Regions from separate parts of the Halomonas sp. G11 genome, predicted to be linked through region 1. Evidence: predicted binding sites of a transcription regulator. Region 1 holds the regulator's gene; the other holds the start of a gene.
The links. Region 1 encodes FNR, which switches genes on or off when oxygen is low (the NO sensors DNR and NnrR bind a similar motif). Its sites were predicted from a motif close to TTGATNTANATCAA; they were not measured.

Region 1 (7,162 bases):
TATACCCCGCCACTTCATCACGGCTGCCCAGCGGGTCGCGCTCCCCCTGGAGAATCAGCGTCGGCACCTGAACCCTCGACCAGTGCGCCAGGCGCAGCTTGTCGGGCGCCTTGGGCGGATGAAAGGGATAACCGGCGATCACCAGCCCGGGGCAGGGTTGCTCGCTTGCCAGCATGCTCGCCACGCGGCCACCCATGGATTTACCCCCAAGCCACAGCGGCTTGACCGTTAACGGCGCCAGGCACGCATACCAATGCGCCAGCTCAGCAACGCTTCGGTGGATGGCGGGCGGTGGGCGGCGCTTGCCCGTCGCCTGCATTTGCTGCATGTAGCCCAGGTCAAAGGTCATCACCTGCAGCCCTCTTCCCGCAAGTGCCCTGGCAAACTGCTGCATAAAGGCTGACCGATGCCCGGCGCCTGCTCCATGAGCGAGCAGCAGGCAGCCGAAGTCTGCCTGACCATAAAGCCTGAGAGGCCCCAGACCTTCCCGCCAAAAACAGCCTTCGGCCTGCTCGGCGACCGCGTCAGCCAGCGCTTGCTGGCTGACGACTTTTTCCTCTGGCCATTGCGTGTCCAAACTCACGCTCTCCTGTTATGTGCCGTTTGCTGCTAACGGGCGTTTCCTTGACGTGGCTCAACGTTGCCGTGGGCGGCACTCGCTACCATGACGCAAGACTCAGCCTGGAGCCCTGCCTCATGCCTGCCCCTATTCACTCAGATCAATCAGCGCCGGGTAATCCACTCGCGGCGGCGGTGTGGGACGCTGACCGCCTCCATCGCTATGCGAGAAGCGGCCCGCGCTATACGTCCTACCCGACCGCGCTGTCCTTTGACCCATCGTTTACCGTCGACGATTTCAGCGCGGCGCTGCAACGCAGTAACCAGACCCAACGGCCGCTGTCACTTTATGTGCACATCCCCTTCTGCCGCAACGTCTGCTTTTACTGTGCGTGCAACAAGATCGCGACAAAAAACACCGCGCTCGCCGCGTCCTATCTCGCAAGGCTCGACAAGGAAATGGCGCTGACAGCGCAGAACCTGGATACCCGACGCCCGGTGGAGCAGCTCCACTGGGGCGGTGGCACGCCGACGTTTCTGACCCTCGATCAGATGAGCGAACTGGTGGATAAGCTGGATGCCCACTTCGGGCTTTCAGACGATCCTGAGCGCGACTACGCCATCGAAATCGACCCTCGCGAAGCCGATGTATTGACGCTGCGTCACCTGCAGTCACTGGGGTTCAATCGCTTGAGCCTGGGCGTGCAAGACCTCGACCCACAGGTTCAGCAGGCGATCAACCGCCCCCAGCCGCGGGCGCTGACCGAAACCTTGATGGACGAAGCCCACCGCCTGGGCTTCCGTTCGTTAAATCTCGACCTGATTTACGGCCTGCCACGACAAACCGCCGACAGCTTTGCGCAAACCCTTCGCCAGATCATCGAACTGAACCCCGCACGCCTGTCGGTCTTCAATTACGCCCACCTGCCAAAGCGATTCCCCCCGCAGCGACGGATTCTTGATGCCGAGCTGCCCAGTCGCGATGAAAAGCTGGCGATGCTGCGTATCACGATTGAAATGCTGACGGCTGCTGGCTACGTGCATATCGGTATGGACCATTTTGCCCGGCCCGACGACAGTCTGGCCATCGCCCAGCGTCGCGGTACGCTGCAACGCAACTTTCAAGGCTATTCCAGCCACGCCCAATGCGACCTTATCGGCCTTGGCGTCTCCGCTATCTCACGTCTGGATGACAGCTACGCGCAAAATCACAGCCAGCTTGGGCACTACCAGGCGGCGATCGACCAGGGGCAACTGGCCACACAACGCGGCATACGGCTATGCCGAGACGATCTGATCCGGCGTGATGCCATCGAGCGGCTAATGTGTGATATGCGGCTTGACTTATCGACGCTCAGTGAGCGCTGGCAGATCGATGCGCGTGGCTATTTCCAATCGGCGTTGAACGCCCTGGAGCAGGCCCAGCACGACGGGTTGATCGATATCCGAGAACATCGACTCGAGGTGACGCCTATCGGCCGTCTGTTGATACGCCACCTGGCCATGGCCTTTGATGCACGCTTGCCCTCTGAGGCCAGCCATCATTACTCAAATATTGTTTAGCGGTTGTTATTCATGGGCGCCAGCTTCCATAATGAGGTCACGCCATCTCTGTTGGAGACTTTTATGCTGGAAGCCACGCATCGGCGGCGCGGCGCTCTGCACGAAGCACGCTGCCAGACCTGCAGCTTGAGTTCGCTGTGCCTGCCGCTGGCACTGGAGCTTGAGGATATCGATCAGTTCGACGCGATCATCCAGCGACGCGCGCCCCTCAAGAAAGGCGAGGCTCTATTCCATCAGGGGGATGCCTTCAACAGCGTCTATGCGGTCCGCTCCGGGAGCCTCAAGCAGATCACCAGCGAAGGTGGCGGGCATGACCAACTGACCAACTTTTACCTCCCCAGCGAACTGGTGGGGCTCGATGCGATCGATGAGCCGCACTACCCCGGCAGCGTGATCGCTCTGGAAACCACCACCGTGTGCGAGATTCCCTTTGACCGCCTCGACCGACTGTCTGAAAAGCTGCCCGAGTTACGCGGTCAGATATACCGCAGCATGAGCAAAGAGCTGCGCAATGACCGGCGCATGATGCGCCTGCTATCGGCCAAGACCGCTGATCAGCGATTGGCGACCTTTCTGGTCACGCTTTCCGATCGTTTTCGCCGCCGTGGCTACTCGCCCTACAGCTTCCGTCTTTCCATGCCCAGGGCCGACATCGGCAACTACCTGGGCCTGGCCGTCGAGACCGTCAGCCGGATTGTCAGCCGCTTGCAGTCGCAGGAGGTGGTCGCCGTTTCCGGTCGTGAGGTACAGATCCTCGACATGGCGAAGCTGCAGCGGCTCGCCGAAGAAGAAGGTTGCTAGCCAACGTTAAGCGCCTGAATACGCCCGGCTAGCAATTCCGCCTGCTTGGCTTCCAGCCCGGCAAAGTCGAACAGGTCGCGGTCGGCCAGCTGTGAAGGCGCGACGTTGGTGACGGCCTTGAACATGCTTTCCAGGCGGCCAGGGTGTTTCTTGTTCCATTCGGCCAACATTTCCTTGACCACCTGGCGCTGCATATTGGGCTGGGAGCCGCACAGGTTGCAGGGGATAATGGGAAACGCCATCAGGCGCGCGTACTCGGCAATATCCGCTTCCTTGCAGTAGGCCAGGGGCCGGATGATGATGTTCTTGCCATCGTCGGAGAGCAGCTTGGGCGGCATCGATTTCAGACTGCCGCCGAAGAACATGTTCAAAAACAGCGTTTCCAGAATATCTTCCCGGTGATGCCCCAGGGCGATCTTGGTCGCACCGATTTCCTCGGCAAAGCCATACAGCGACCCACGCCGCAGGCGCGAACACAGCGCGCAGGTGGTTTTGCCCTCGGGGGTTTTCTCTTTCACCACCGAGTAGGTATCACGTTCCAGAATATGGTAATCCACCCCGCGTTGCTCGAGATAGGTCGGCAGCACATGCTCGGGAAACCCCGGCTGTTTCTGGTCCATATTCACGGCTATCAGCGAGAAGTTGACCGGCGCATTGCGCTGCAGACTCAGCAGCATCTCAAGCATGGTGTAGCTATCCTTGCCACCGCTGAGGCAGACCATGACGCGGTCGCCTTCGTTAATCATGCGATAATCGATAATCGCATTGCCCGTTTCGCGGCGAAGCCGCTTTTGCAGCTTGTTGAACTCGCGTTTTTGTTTGGCATCGTGGGCTTCCGAGGCGTCGGATAAACCGGGTGCCGGGTCGGCAGTCGCCAACGCCGGGTCAAAATGAACAGGATCATGTTGCATGGTAATAGCACTGCCGATGGTAAAAGAAGCAGCCGTTATTCTAGCAACTCCCAGCGCAATGACCCAATCGTAGGCCGCTATGAAACAGTATCCACCTCGTTACGCTGCAGGCGAAGGTACAGAAGTGCGCTGGCTGTGGCGTCTTCCAGCGCCCGCTGGGGCGTCTTGCTGGGCACTTGCCAGCAGTCAAGCGCACGCGCCAGCTCGGCTTCCTGTTCCGCCTGGGGATGTAGTCGCCGCAGATGGCGCTGGTGCAGTCTGGTGACATCCACCCGGGCATTGGGCAGCCCAAACCCCAAATGATCACGCAGCGCCTGCTCCAACGGGGCGAGACGCTGATCAAGTTGCCAGCCAATGATTGGCCGATTGCCGATAAACTCAACCAGCGAGCGCAGACTTTCAATGTTCAGCGGTTTGGTGGCCTCGACGCTATACAGCAGCTGATGACGACGCTCGGCGGCATCACTTCCTCCGCGCGCATCTTCCCTTAGCGCTGCCACCCAGGCACGACTGGTCAGCACCTGGTGCTGGCGCAGCGTCACCGCTGCTACGCTCATGACGCCATGGTGGGCAAAGCAAGCCAATGCCACCAGTTCATTGCCCAGGTAGGGCTGGAAAAGCCACGCGTAGGGAGACGCTGCATAGCGGCGGCGCTCGCTTCCTCTGCGCAGCATGCCGCCAAGCCAGGCGAAAGGGGCGTCCAGATAGTGTCGACTGATCACGAATACTCCAAGTGGTAACGATGGGATAGACGCTGCTTGAAATCCTTGACGATATGCAGCGCTTCGCGCAGTAAATCGCGCTCCAACGACGATAATTCCTGCACCACGACCCGGTTGGAGCGCTCCTGTTGATCATCGGATCCGTCGTTGGCGAGGTCATCCAGTTGCCGTTTGAGCCGCAACTCGCTGAATAGCGCCAGGGCTTCGCCAAGGTCATCGGCAAAACTACGGTTGAGTCGCCCGTCCTCGGCCAGGGCATCCAGACGCTCAAACGTCGAGGTGGCATGAATACGCCGCTCGAGCGCCAGAGTGCGAACACCATGAACAATGGGAAAGATGCCGCCTTTCTTGATATCGATACCGTGCTGGGGCTTCTTGAGTGAACCGAACAGCGTCAGCGGCGTGGAAAAGCGCAGCGCGGTGCGGGCGAAGTAAGACAGCAGCAACTCATCCCGCGAGCAGCGCTCGAACAGCTCCTCGCGCACGCTTTCCAGCAGGCTCGGATTGCCGGCCACACCGTGAGAGTCGAGCATGATGGCCAGCTTCATCAGACTGTCGCCGTCACGCGCGCTTGCCCAGCGCGCAATGCGCCCTTTCCATTCACTTACCGTTGCGACCCAATCCGGGTTCGACACCATGATATTGCCCGGACACGGCGGATACCCCAACTCGATCAAGGTCGAGGTAAGCCACTGCATGTCGTCTTGCACCGCTGGCCAGTCAGCATCATCGGCAAGAATCAGTCCGTTATCCTGATCGGTCTTGAGAATTTGCTCACCGCGCCCCTCACTGCCCATGACCATCATGCAACTGTCCTGCTGATGCGCTGCGTCAATCGTGAACTCCCAGGCCTTGCTCATGATGCGACCGTTCAGTGCCGCCAGCAGGTCCATCGCAAAACGTAGCTTCACGCCCTGGGCCATCAGCGCGCTGACCAGTTCGGGGGTGCGGTGGCTGGCGGCTGCCAGCTCGGTCAAGTCCTGGGCCTGCTCGACCTGGAGGCTGACCACATAACTGCGACTGGAGAAATAGCTCAGCACATCGGTCAGCTCGACCACGCCGACGACCTGTTTATCGTCTACCACCACGACACGCGTCACCTTGTGGCGGGTCATGCTGACCAGCGCTTCAAACAAGTATTGAGCGGGCCTCACCGTCACCAGGGTATATTGGGCGATATCGGCAAGCGCCGTGGTCACCGGACGCTGCGACAGCACAATGGCATTGAGCAGGTCGGTCTTGGTGACCATACCCGTCTGGTTTGAGGCCTCGACCAGCAAACTGTCGGCATGGCTATCGCTGAGCGTGCGCACGGCCTTGTCGATATCCGCATTGGCGGGCAGCAGCAGCGGTGCGCGCATGCATTCGCTGACGCGGGCCAGCATAAAGCCCGCCATCGTCACGCCGCCTTCGGCACGCTTTTCGGTCAACAGGCGAGCTTTATGGGCCAGCGACTGGCGGAAGAACTGGCTAAACTCGGGGTACTCTTTACACAGTGTCTTGAATAACGCCTTGGGCATCAGGTAGCACAGGCATTCCTGCTCCGCTTGAAAGCGGTAGCGGCTTTTACCGTTCAATATACTGATTGCGCCAAATAGATCGCCTGCCGTGTAGTGCCCGATACGCGACATGGACGACGGCAAGGTAGGATCCAGTTCAGCGACCTCACCCTTGTGGATCACATAGACGTACTCGCCAGCCTGGCCTGTCTCGACAATAATATCGTGGCGTTCAAAATAGGCGAGATCCATGCCACGACGCACGTGATCCTTGCCCTCGTCATCCAGCAGTGAAAACGGGGGCTGGGAAAGGTCTACATCTACCATGGGCATGACCTCGTTAGCATAATGCGGCGTCAGGAAGCCTGACGGTCTCAATTACATCTCACAGTTACTCTTCTCGACCACTCTTCTCAACCACTCTTACACAGCCAGTCTCGCAACTACTACTTTGGATTATTGCGCTAATGTCTAATACGCTTTACTTATGTTGGCGGCGTGTCACTGACAAAATAAACCGTCGCTTTTAGACGTATTTAAAAAGACGGCTTACCATCTTTAGAACATAGCAAACATCGCCCTATACTCCCCACCTAGACCATCGTCCCATGTCGCTAATAAAACTTTGCCCATTGGCGTCAAAAACCCACAAAAAGGCTCATTTTCAAGTGATTGGCTACCTTTTGATCACCACCAAAGTTTATTGATACCAAAGTCTGGGATTTATTTTTTGCATTTATTGCCCAGTATTGTCAGTGAGTCATGCAGGGTAATCGCACGTCGTTGCACCACTCAAAATCCACCTTGGCCAAGTGACGTGTTAACGAACGGCTGATTCATGACATCACAAAATGCGAGTGGATCTAAAAACGTGCGATTGGCCTGGTGGGTCAACCGCTATTCCGAGTGAACTTTCCAACCTAAAAAACACTAGTGGAGAGCAACACAATGGCAGACGACAAATCCAATGCTGCTGAATACTGGAAAGCCAACGTCCGTACCATTATTGGATGCTTGGCGGTCTGGGCATTCGTCTCATACGGCTGCGCTATTCTCTTTCGCCCGCTACTGGCCTCAATCCCTGTCGGTGGTACCGATCTGGGCTTCT
Region 2 (7,162 bases), on a different contig from region 1:
GAGCCGCCTTGAATCAACTCGACAATGCCGCCCACGATCGTCGAAGGGGAGCTATTGCCGAGGCTGGTTGTGGTCATGATGGGAAATACATTGGCCGGTATGTACATGATTGCGGCAGCAGCGAGTAATGCCCAGGTGCGTTGGACGCTATGCGGAAAGCGAGGGTGCAGCCGCTCATGACAGCGCACACAATAATGCTTGCCGTTTGGCGCCAACCGATTGATCAGCCCACAGGTGGGGCAACTGGTAAGCTGCTGGGACGCGGCTGACATGCCTGTTTGTGTGCCTTCCGGGGCCAGTGGCTCGCCCTCCAGGGCAAACCACATCCAGTCGGCATCAATCGATTGCACTGTCATCAACAGAAGAAAGGCAAAGGCGCAAAACGCCCAAAACGACAGACCCAGTTCAATATCAGCAAGCCCCGCCACTTTGATCAAGCTAACCAGGGCGCCCACGATAAACACATCGGCCATCATCCAGGGCGTTAAATGGCTCAGTGAACGAGCCGTTGAACGGCTGAATGGCAATGGTGCGTTGCGTAACAAACCGTATTGCAGCCATAAGGTGCCTATCAAATACACCGCGGGCAACACCACGATGGTCATGATGACGCCGATAGCCACCAAGGGTTGATGAAAGGCAATCAGCGTGGTTGCCGTTTCGGAAAGCTCGATACGGTTGCTCACCCCGCTATAGCTGAAACTGACAAAGGGGTAGGAGACCGCCAGTAAAAGAGCAATAAGCGATGCCATCGCGAGTGCCATGCTGCGCTGGGCTGGGTAACGATTGCGCTTGACCAGGACATGCGAGCAGCGCGGACAGCAGGCTTTTTCACCGGATTTGAGGGGCGGTAACGCCGATACCCAGTCACATTCATGACAGGCGCGCAGGCGTCGCCTTTGAGTGCGGGCCTCAGGTGGTTGTTGGTCAACAAGCGGCGCATTGACCTTCAAGTTGGGATGTCTGCTTAGCCAGTTCTGTGACAAATGATGATCTCGCTCGCGTGAGTAGGCAAAGCAATACGCTCTCGGTTATAAGTCTGTCAAATGTTGGGTAAAATTCACCTGATCGTTATCAGGTTGTCGTTGACCTTGAGCGATGAATGAATAATGATCGCCACGCGAATTTGCAGCCTCTCCGGCATGGCGGGTCATTCAATGCCCAGGCCATTGCCACCTTGTGAAAATGCCATCCAAAGGAACCTTATGTTACTTGCTCTTATCGCCGTTGTCGTTGGCTTGATACTGCTTATCTGGAGCGCTGAGAAATTTATTGATGGCGCCGCGGCGACGTCTCAATGGCTGGGGCTATCCCCCCTGTTGATTGGCATGCTGGTGATCGGTTTTGGCACATCGGCTCCCGAGATGATGGTGTCGGTGCTGGCAGCAGTGCAAGGTAACCCGGGGTTGGCCGTGGGTAATGCCTACGGTTCCAATATCGCCAATATTGGCCTGGTGCTGGGGTTTGTTGCTTTATTGGCGCCATTGGCCGTGCACTCGAGCGTCATTCGCAAAGAGATACCGCTGTTACTGGTAGTGATGCTGGTGACCGGGCTGATGCTGTTGGATGGCTGGGTGGCCCGCTGGGAGGCAATCTGTTTATTGTTGGCACTGGTGGTATTTATCGTTATCAGCGTTGTGCGTTCTAAAGGCCAGCAGGACGATGCGCTTATCTCGGAAGTGGCGGAAACGCTGGATAGCAAACCCATGTCGCGGGGTAAAGCCATCATCTGGACCCTGGTTGGTCTGGTGCTGTTGATTGCCAGTTCACGCCTTTTGGTCTGGGGGGCTGTCGAGATCGCCGTCGCGTTTGGCGTCAGTGATCTGATCATTGGTTTGACCGTTGTGGCGATTGGTACCTCATTACCCGAGCTGGCTTCATCGATTAGCGCACTGCGTCGTAATGAGCACGATATGGTACTCGGCAATGTCGTGGGCTCGAACCTATTCAACAGCCTTGCTGTGGTTGGGTTGGCAGGCGTCATTACACCGATTGAAACCGGTCAGGAGGTGCTTCAGCGTGACTGGGTCGTCATGTTGGTGATGACAGTGCTGATGATGCTGTTCGCGTTCTCCTGGAAAGGTCGCCCGCGGCGCATCAACCGCTTTGAGGGCGGTGGATTATTAGCGCTTTTTATTGCCTATACAGGCTATCTGGTGAGTGTGGTCGTGTTGGCCTGAGTTGTTTGTATAACCGTCGTTATCGCCTGGGGCTTAAAAAATTGACCTGCGTCAACGCGACACGGTGAAAACCCAAAACGCATGCCGCATCCATACCTTCTAAGCTGTAAACTCAAGGGGTTGTTGATCAAATAAGCTTAGTGACTACAAATAGAAGAGCGTGATCCAAAGGGACTCACCTAAGCTTGTTTTAAGCCTTTTAGAAAAAGGCTCCATGGGACCTTAGGAGGGAGTTATGGAACTTGATCCGCTATTGCTATCGAGACTCCAGTTCGCATTCGTCGTGTGTTTTCACGCCATCTTTCCTGTCTTCACGATCGGGCTGGCGTCCTATATTGCGGTTCTGCACGGGATATTCTACAAAACGGAAAACGACGCCTGGGATCGCCTGGCACAATTCTGGACCAAGATGTTTGCCGTTGTGTTTGGCATGGGGGTCGTGACAGGCATCGTGATGTCGTTTCAGTTCGGTACGAACTGGAGCAACTTCTCTTTCGCCACGTCAAATTTCCTTGGGCCTGTCCTCAGCTACGAAGTGGTGACCGCTTTCTTCCTTGAGGCGGCATTTCTGGGTGTTTTGCTCTTCGGGCGTGGCAAAGTACCAGAAGGGGTGCACCTGTTTGCCGCGATCATGGTGGCGGTGGGTACCTTTATTTCCTCGTTCTGGATCCTTTCCGCCAATAGCTGGATGCAAACCCCAGCAGGCTATGAAATGGTGGATGGACGCTTCCATATCACCTCCTGGATGGCGGCAATCTTCAATCCCTCCTTCTGGTACCGCTTTGTGCATATGGGCATGGCGTCGTTCCTGACCGGTGGCTTTGTGGTGGCAGGTGTCAGCGCCTGGTTCCTCCTGCGTAATCGTGATGTCGAAGCGAATAAAAAAGCCCTTTCAATGTGTCTGTGGCTGTTGCTTTTCCTGGCACCGGCGCAGGCTGTCGTCGGTGATTTTCACGGCCTTAATACGTTGGAGCACCAGCCCACCAAGGTGGCGGCAATGGAGGGGAATTGGGAAACTCAGTCCAATGTGCCACTTTTGCTGTTTGCACTGCCCGATCAGGAAGCTCAGGAAAACCGCTTTGAAATCGGTGTTCCCAGCCTGGCAAGTCTCATCCTGACCCATAGTGCGGACGGCGTAGTCCCGGGTATCAACGAAATGGCACCTGATGAACAGCCCCCTGTGGCGCTTGTTTTCTGGTCGTTTCGTGTGATGGTGGGGATTGGGCTTTTGATGATAGCCGTCGCGACAGTTGGCTTGTTTCTCCGCCGTGGAGGACGTTTCTTCCAGTCGCCGCTCTATCTTAAAACACTGGTAGGTATGATTATTTCCCCTTTCCTGGCCGTGCTGGCCGGCTGGGTGGTCACCGAGTCGGGGCGCGCGCCATGGCTGGTCTACGGTGTCATGACCCATGCTGAAGGGTTAACCCCTTCGCTGACAGGCGGTATGGCGCTGTTTACGCTGCTGGGCTACGTCGCCGTGTATGCCGTCGTGTTCTGGGTGGGTATTTACTACCTTACTCGTGTCGTGCGTAACGGCATGCTGGCGGACTCCATGGAAGTAACCGGCGAAGTCGAGCGAGCCAAACGTCCTTTCTCTGCGGCTCACACGCCTTTCGACAGTGATTATGAGGGAGCAACCAAATGATCAGCCTTGACCTTGCAATAATCTGGGCCGGCATTATTGGCTTCGGCGTTATCATGTACGTCATTATGGACGGCTTCGATCTGGGATTGGGGATACTTTACCCCTTTGCACCGGATGAAGCGTCGCGCGATGTAATGATGAACTCAGTCGCACCGGTGTGGGACGGTAACGAAACCTGGTTAGTATTGGGGGGAGCGGGGCTTCTGGGCGCCTTCCCGCTGGTTTACTCCGTGTTCCTGCCGGCGCTTTATATCGGCGTGTTTTTGATGCTGGCGGGATTGATTTTCCGCGGTATCTCATTTGAGTTTCGCTTCAAGTCGAAGAAAAATCGCCATTGGTGGAACCGCGCATTTTGTGGAGGATCCGCTGTCGCTGCTTTTGCTCAAGGCGCTGTCGTAGGTGCTTATATACAGGGCTTTGCGGTAGAGGATTTTGTCTATGTAGGCGGTGCGCTCGATTGGCTGACACCGTTTAGCGTGCTGACTGGTCTGGGCTTGATGGCGGGCTATGCCCTGCTGGGCTCGACCTGGCTGATCCTGAAGTCGGAAGGTTATGTGCAGCAGTGGGCCTACCGGATAACCCCGAAACTGTTGCTGGCCGTGCTGGTGGTGTTTGGTATTGTCAGCCTATGGACACCGTTGGTGAGCCCTGAGGTGCGCGATCGTTGGCTCAGCCAGATTCACTTGATCTGGGTGTTCCCCATCCTTGCGATGGTCTGTGCTTATGTGCTTTTCCGCGCTGTTAAGCGCCAGCAAGAAGGCTTGCCGTTTGTCGCCTCGCTTGGCCTGTTCATTTTCACCTACCTGGGTTTGATTGCCAGCAAGTGGCCGGTGATCGTGCCGCCCAACTACACTATCTGGGATGCTTCCTCGGCCCCGGAATCCCAGCTCTTCCTGCTGATCGGTGTGCTGTTTGTCATCCCCATCGTGCTGGCCTATACCGCTTGGACCTACTGGGTCTTCCGTGGCAAGGTGCGCGTCGGAGAGGGTTACCATTAAGCCGATGGCAGCCGTTCCCAGCCATAAGAAGCTTACGCCGCGCCACTGGTTAACCTCGCTTGCTGCATCAGAACGCAAGCGGCTAGCGGGCGCGGCGTTCTTTGGTACCTTGGCAGGCTGTCATACCGTACTGATCGTAACGGGCCTGGCCTGGTTGATTGATCAACTGGTGGTTGACAGCCGGTCGCCAGGTGACTTGACGCCTGTTTTCGCGCTCCTGGTCGTCGCCGTGTTGTTGCGTGCGCTGTGCCAGTGGACCTCAGAACGATTGAGTCTGGATGCCAGCCTTCGCATCAGGCGCAGGGCCCGTGCTCAGCTGCTTGATAAAATCACTGCCTTGGGCCCCGCATGGCTGACATCACAGCAAAGCGGGGCCATTGCGGCTCAGGCGGTAGAGCATATTGACGCCTTGGACGGCTATTTTGCGCGCTATCATCCGCAACTGCGGATCACCATGTGGGTGCCGCTCGTCATTCTTGCCGTGGTGGTATGGCTGGATTACCTGGCTGCTGTTTTCCTGCTGCTGGCGGCACCGCTGATTCCGCTGTTTATGGCCCTGGTGGGGATGGGGGCAGAGCGCATGAACCGTGATCAGTTCGCCGCCGTTGCCCGACTGTCAGCGCATTTCATAGATCGAGTGCGCGGTATCACCACGCTTCAGCTGTTTGGTCACACAGCGGCGGCACAGCAGGCGGTCTGGGTGGCCTCAGACCAGTATCGACGTTTGAGCATGCGGACGTTGAAGCTGGCATTCTTGTCCTCGGCGGTGCTTGAGTTCTTTTCGTCGGTGGCCATCGCGGTTGTCGCCATGTATGTCGGCTTTGGTCTGCTGGGTTACATCGAGTATGGCCCCGCCCCTTCATTGACGCTGTTCTCCGGCCTGGCGGTGTTGCTACTGGCGCCGGAGTTCTTCCAGCCTTTGCGCACGTTATCCATGCATTATCATGATCGAGCGGCGGCATTGGGCGCCGCAGAGAGCATCGTCAATACCCTCAACGAGCCGCCTGTGATGCGCGACATTTCTCCCTCAACCACCCGAACCGACAATGCGCTGGTGGAGCTTGAGAAGGTTCAGGTCAGCTATCCGGGTCGTGGTGTGGTGATGGGCCCCTTGGATCTCACCCTAAAGCAGGGTGATGTGGTGGCGATCAGCGGAGAGTCGGGTAGCGGTAAGTCGACATTGCTCGCGTTATTGGCAGGGTTCATTGGGCCAAGCGATGGTGTGTGCCGCCATTCAGCGACGAACCAAATCGCGTGGCTGGATCAGCAGCCCTGCCTGTTGCAGGGGAGTCTGGCCGATAATCTGCGCCTGGCGAACCCCCAGGCATCAGAAGATGCGATGCAAGTCGCGCTAAGGCGTGCCGGTTTGCTTGATGTGGTGAATGGCCTTCCAGAGGGGCTGGATACCTTGCTTGGCGAGCGCGGTGTCGGTTTATCGGGTGGCCAGGCTCAGCGTCTGGCGCTGGCGCGTGTTTACCTGAGTGGCGCACCATTGATCCTGCTCGATGAGCCGACAGCTAAGCTCGACGAGACAACAGAGCAAGCCGTGGTAGGGGCGTTGATCGACTGGATAAAAGAAGGGCGCACGCTCGTCGTTGCCACCCATCACCCGGCGGTCATCAAAGCGGCGAATCGCCACTTCAAAATGACCCATGGACAGATCGAGGAGATGCCCGCTTGAGGGATATCTATCGCCAATTCTTACCGTGGTTGAGATTGCTTACCCGCCGTCGGCGCGCTTTCATGCTGGGGACCTTGCTGGCAGGGTTGACGCTTCTAGCCGGTGTCGCACTGCTGGGTCTGTCGGGTTGGTTTATCACCGCCAGTGCGCTAACGGGTATTGCACTGGCGTTGGGGGTGCCCGCCATCCTGGATGTCTATGTGCCGGGTGGTGGCATTCGCTTCTTTGCGCTACTGCGGACCGTCTCGCGGTATGCCGAGCGTGTTTATAACCACAATAGCGTACTGACATTGCTGGCGGATTTGCGCTTTCGTGTATTTGGTCAATTAACCCGCCTTGATGATTTGACGCTCGGCCGTCAGCGGGCAAGTGATTGGCTGACCCGCCTTACATCCGATATCGACACTCTGGATAATTTTTATCTCCGGGCCTTGATGCCGCCTCTGGTTGCGCTCCTGGGTAGCGCCATCATGGTACTGTTTGTCGCGCTATGGCTGCCTTACGCGGCCTTGCTGATGGCGGGCGTTCTCGGGGGGCTCTGGCTGGTCACGACAGTGGGGTTTTCCGTCTGGGGGTGGCGGCAAAGCCACCACCATGTTGGTGATCAGGAAGTCTTGCGTCACTTGGTGATTGATCAGGTTCAGGCCAGTGCAGAGTT

Region 2: the regulator FNR is predicted to act here: its motif matches at 2,222-2,235, upstream of ADS46_RS01765 (cytochrome ubiquinol oxidase subunit I).

The regions. Positions count from the first base shown of each region.
Region 1 is NZ_LYXG01000013.1:106,511-113,672, reverse strand. It holds gene ADS46_RS07745 (alpha/beta fold hydrolase) at 1-583, opposite strand, end outside; gene hemN (oxygen-independent coproporphyrinogen III oxidase) at 697-2,121, shown strand; gene fnr (fumarate/nitrate reduction transcriptional regulator Fnr) at 2,185-2,922, shown strand; gene ttcA (tRNA 2-thiocytidine(32) synthetase TtcA) at 2,919-3,833, opposite strand; gene ADS46_RS07725 (DNA polymerase III subunit epsilon) at 3,911-4,555, opposite strand; gene ADS46_RS07720 (putative nucleotidyltransferase substrate binding domain-containing protein) at 4,552-6,381, opposite strand; gene ADS46_RS07715 (DUF4212 domain-containing protein) at 7,003-7,162, shown strand, end outside.
Region 2 is NZ_LYXG01000002.1:121,269-128,430, forward strand. It holds gene ADS46_RS01755 (paraquat-inducible protein A) at 1-953, opposite strand, end outside; gene ADS46_RS01760 (calcium/sodium antiporter) at 1,206-2,180, shown strand; gene ADS46_RS01765 (cytochrome ubiquinol oxidase subunit I) at 2,416-3,825, shown strand; gene cydB (cytochrome d ubiquinol oxidase subunit II) at 3,822-4,823, shown strand; gene cydD (thiol reductant ABC exporter subunit CydD) at 4,828-6,504, shown strand; gene cydC (thiol reductant ABC exporter subunit CydC) at 6,501-7,162, shown strand, end outside.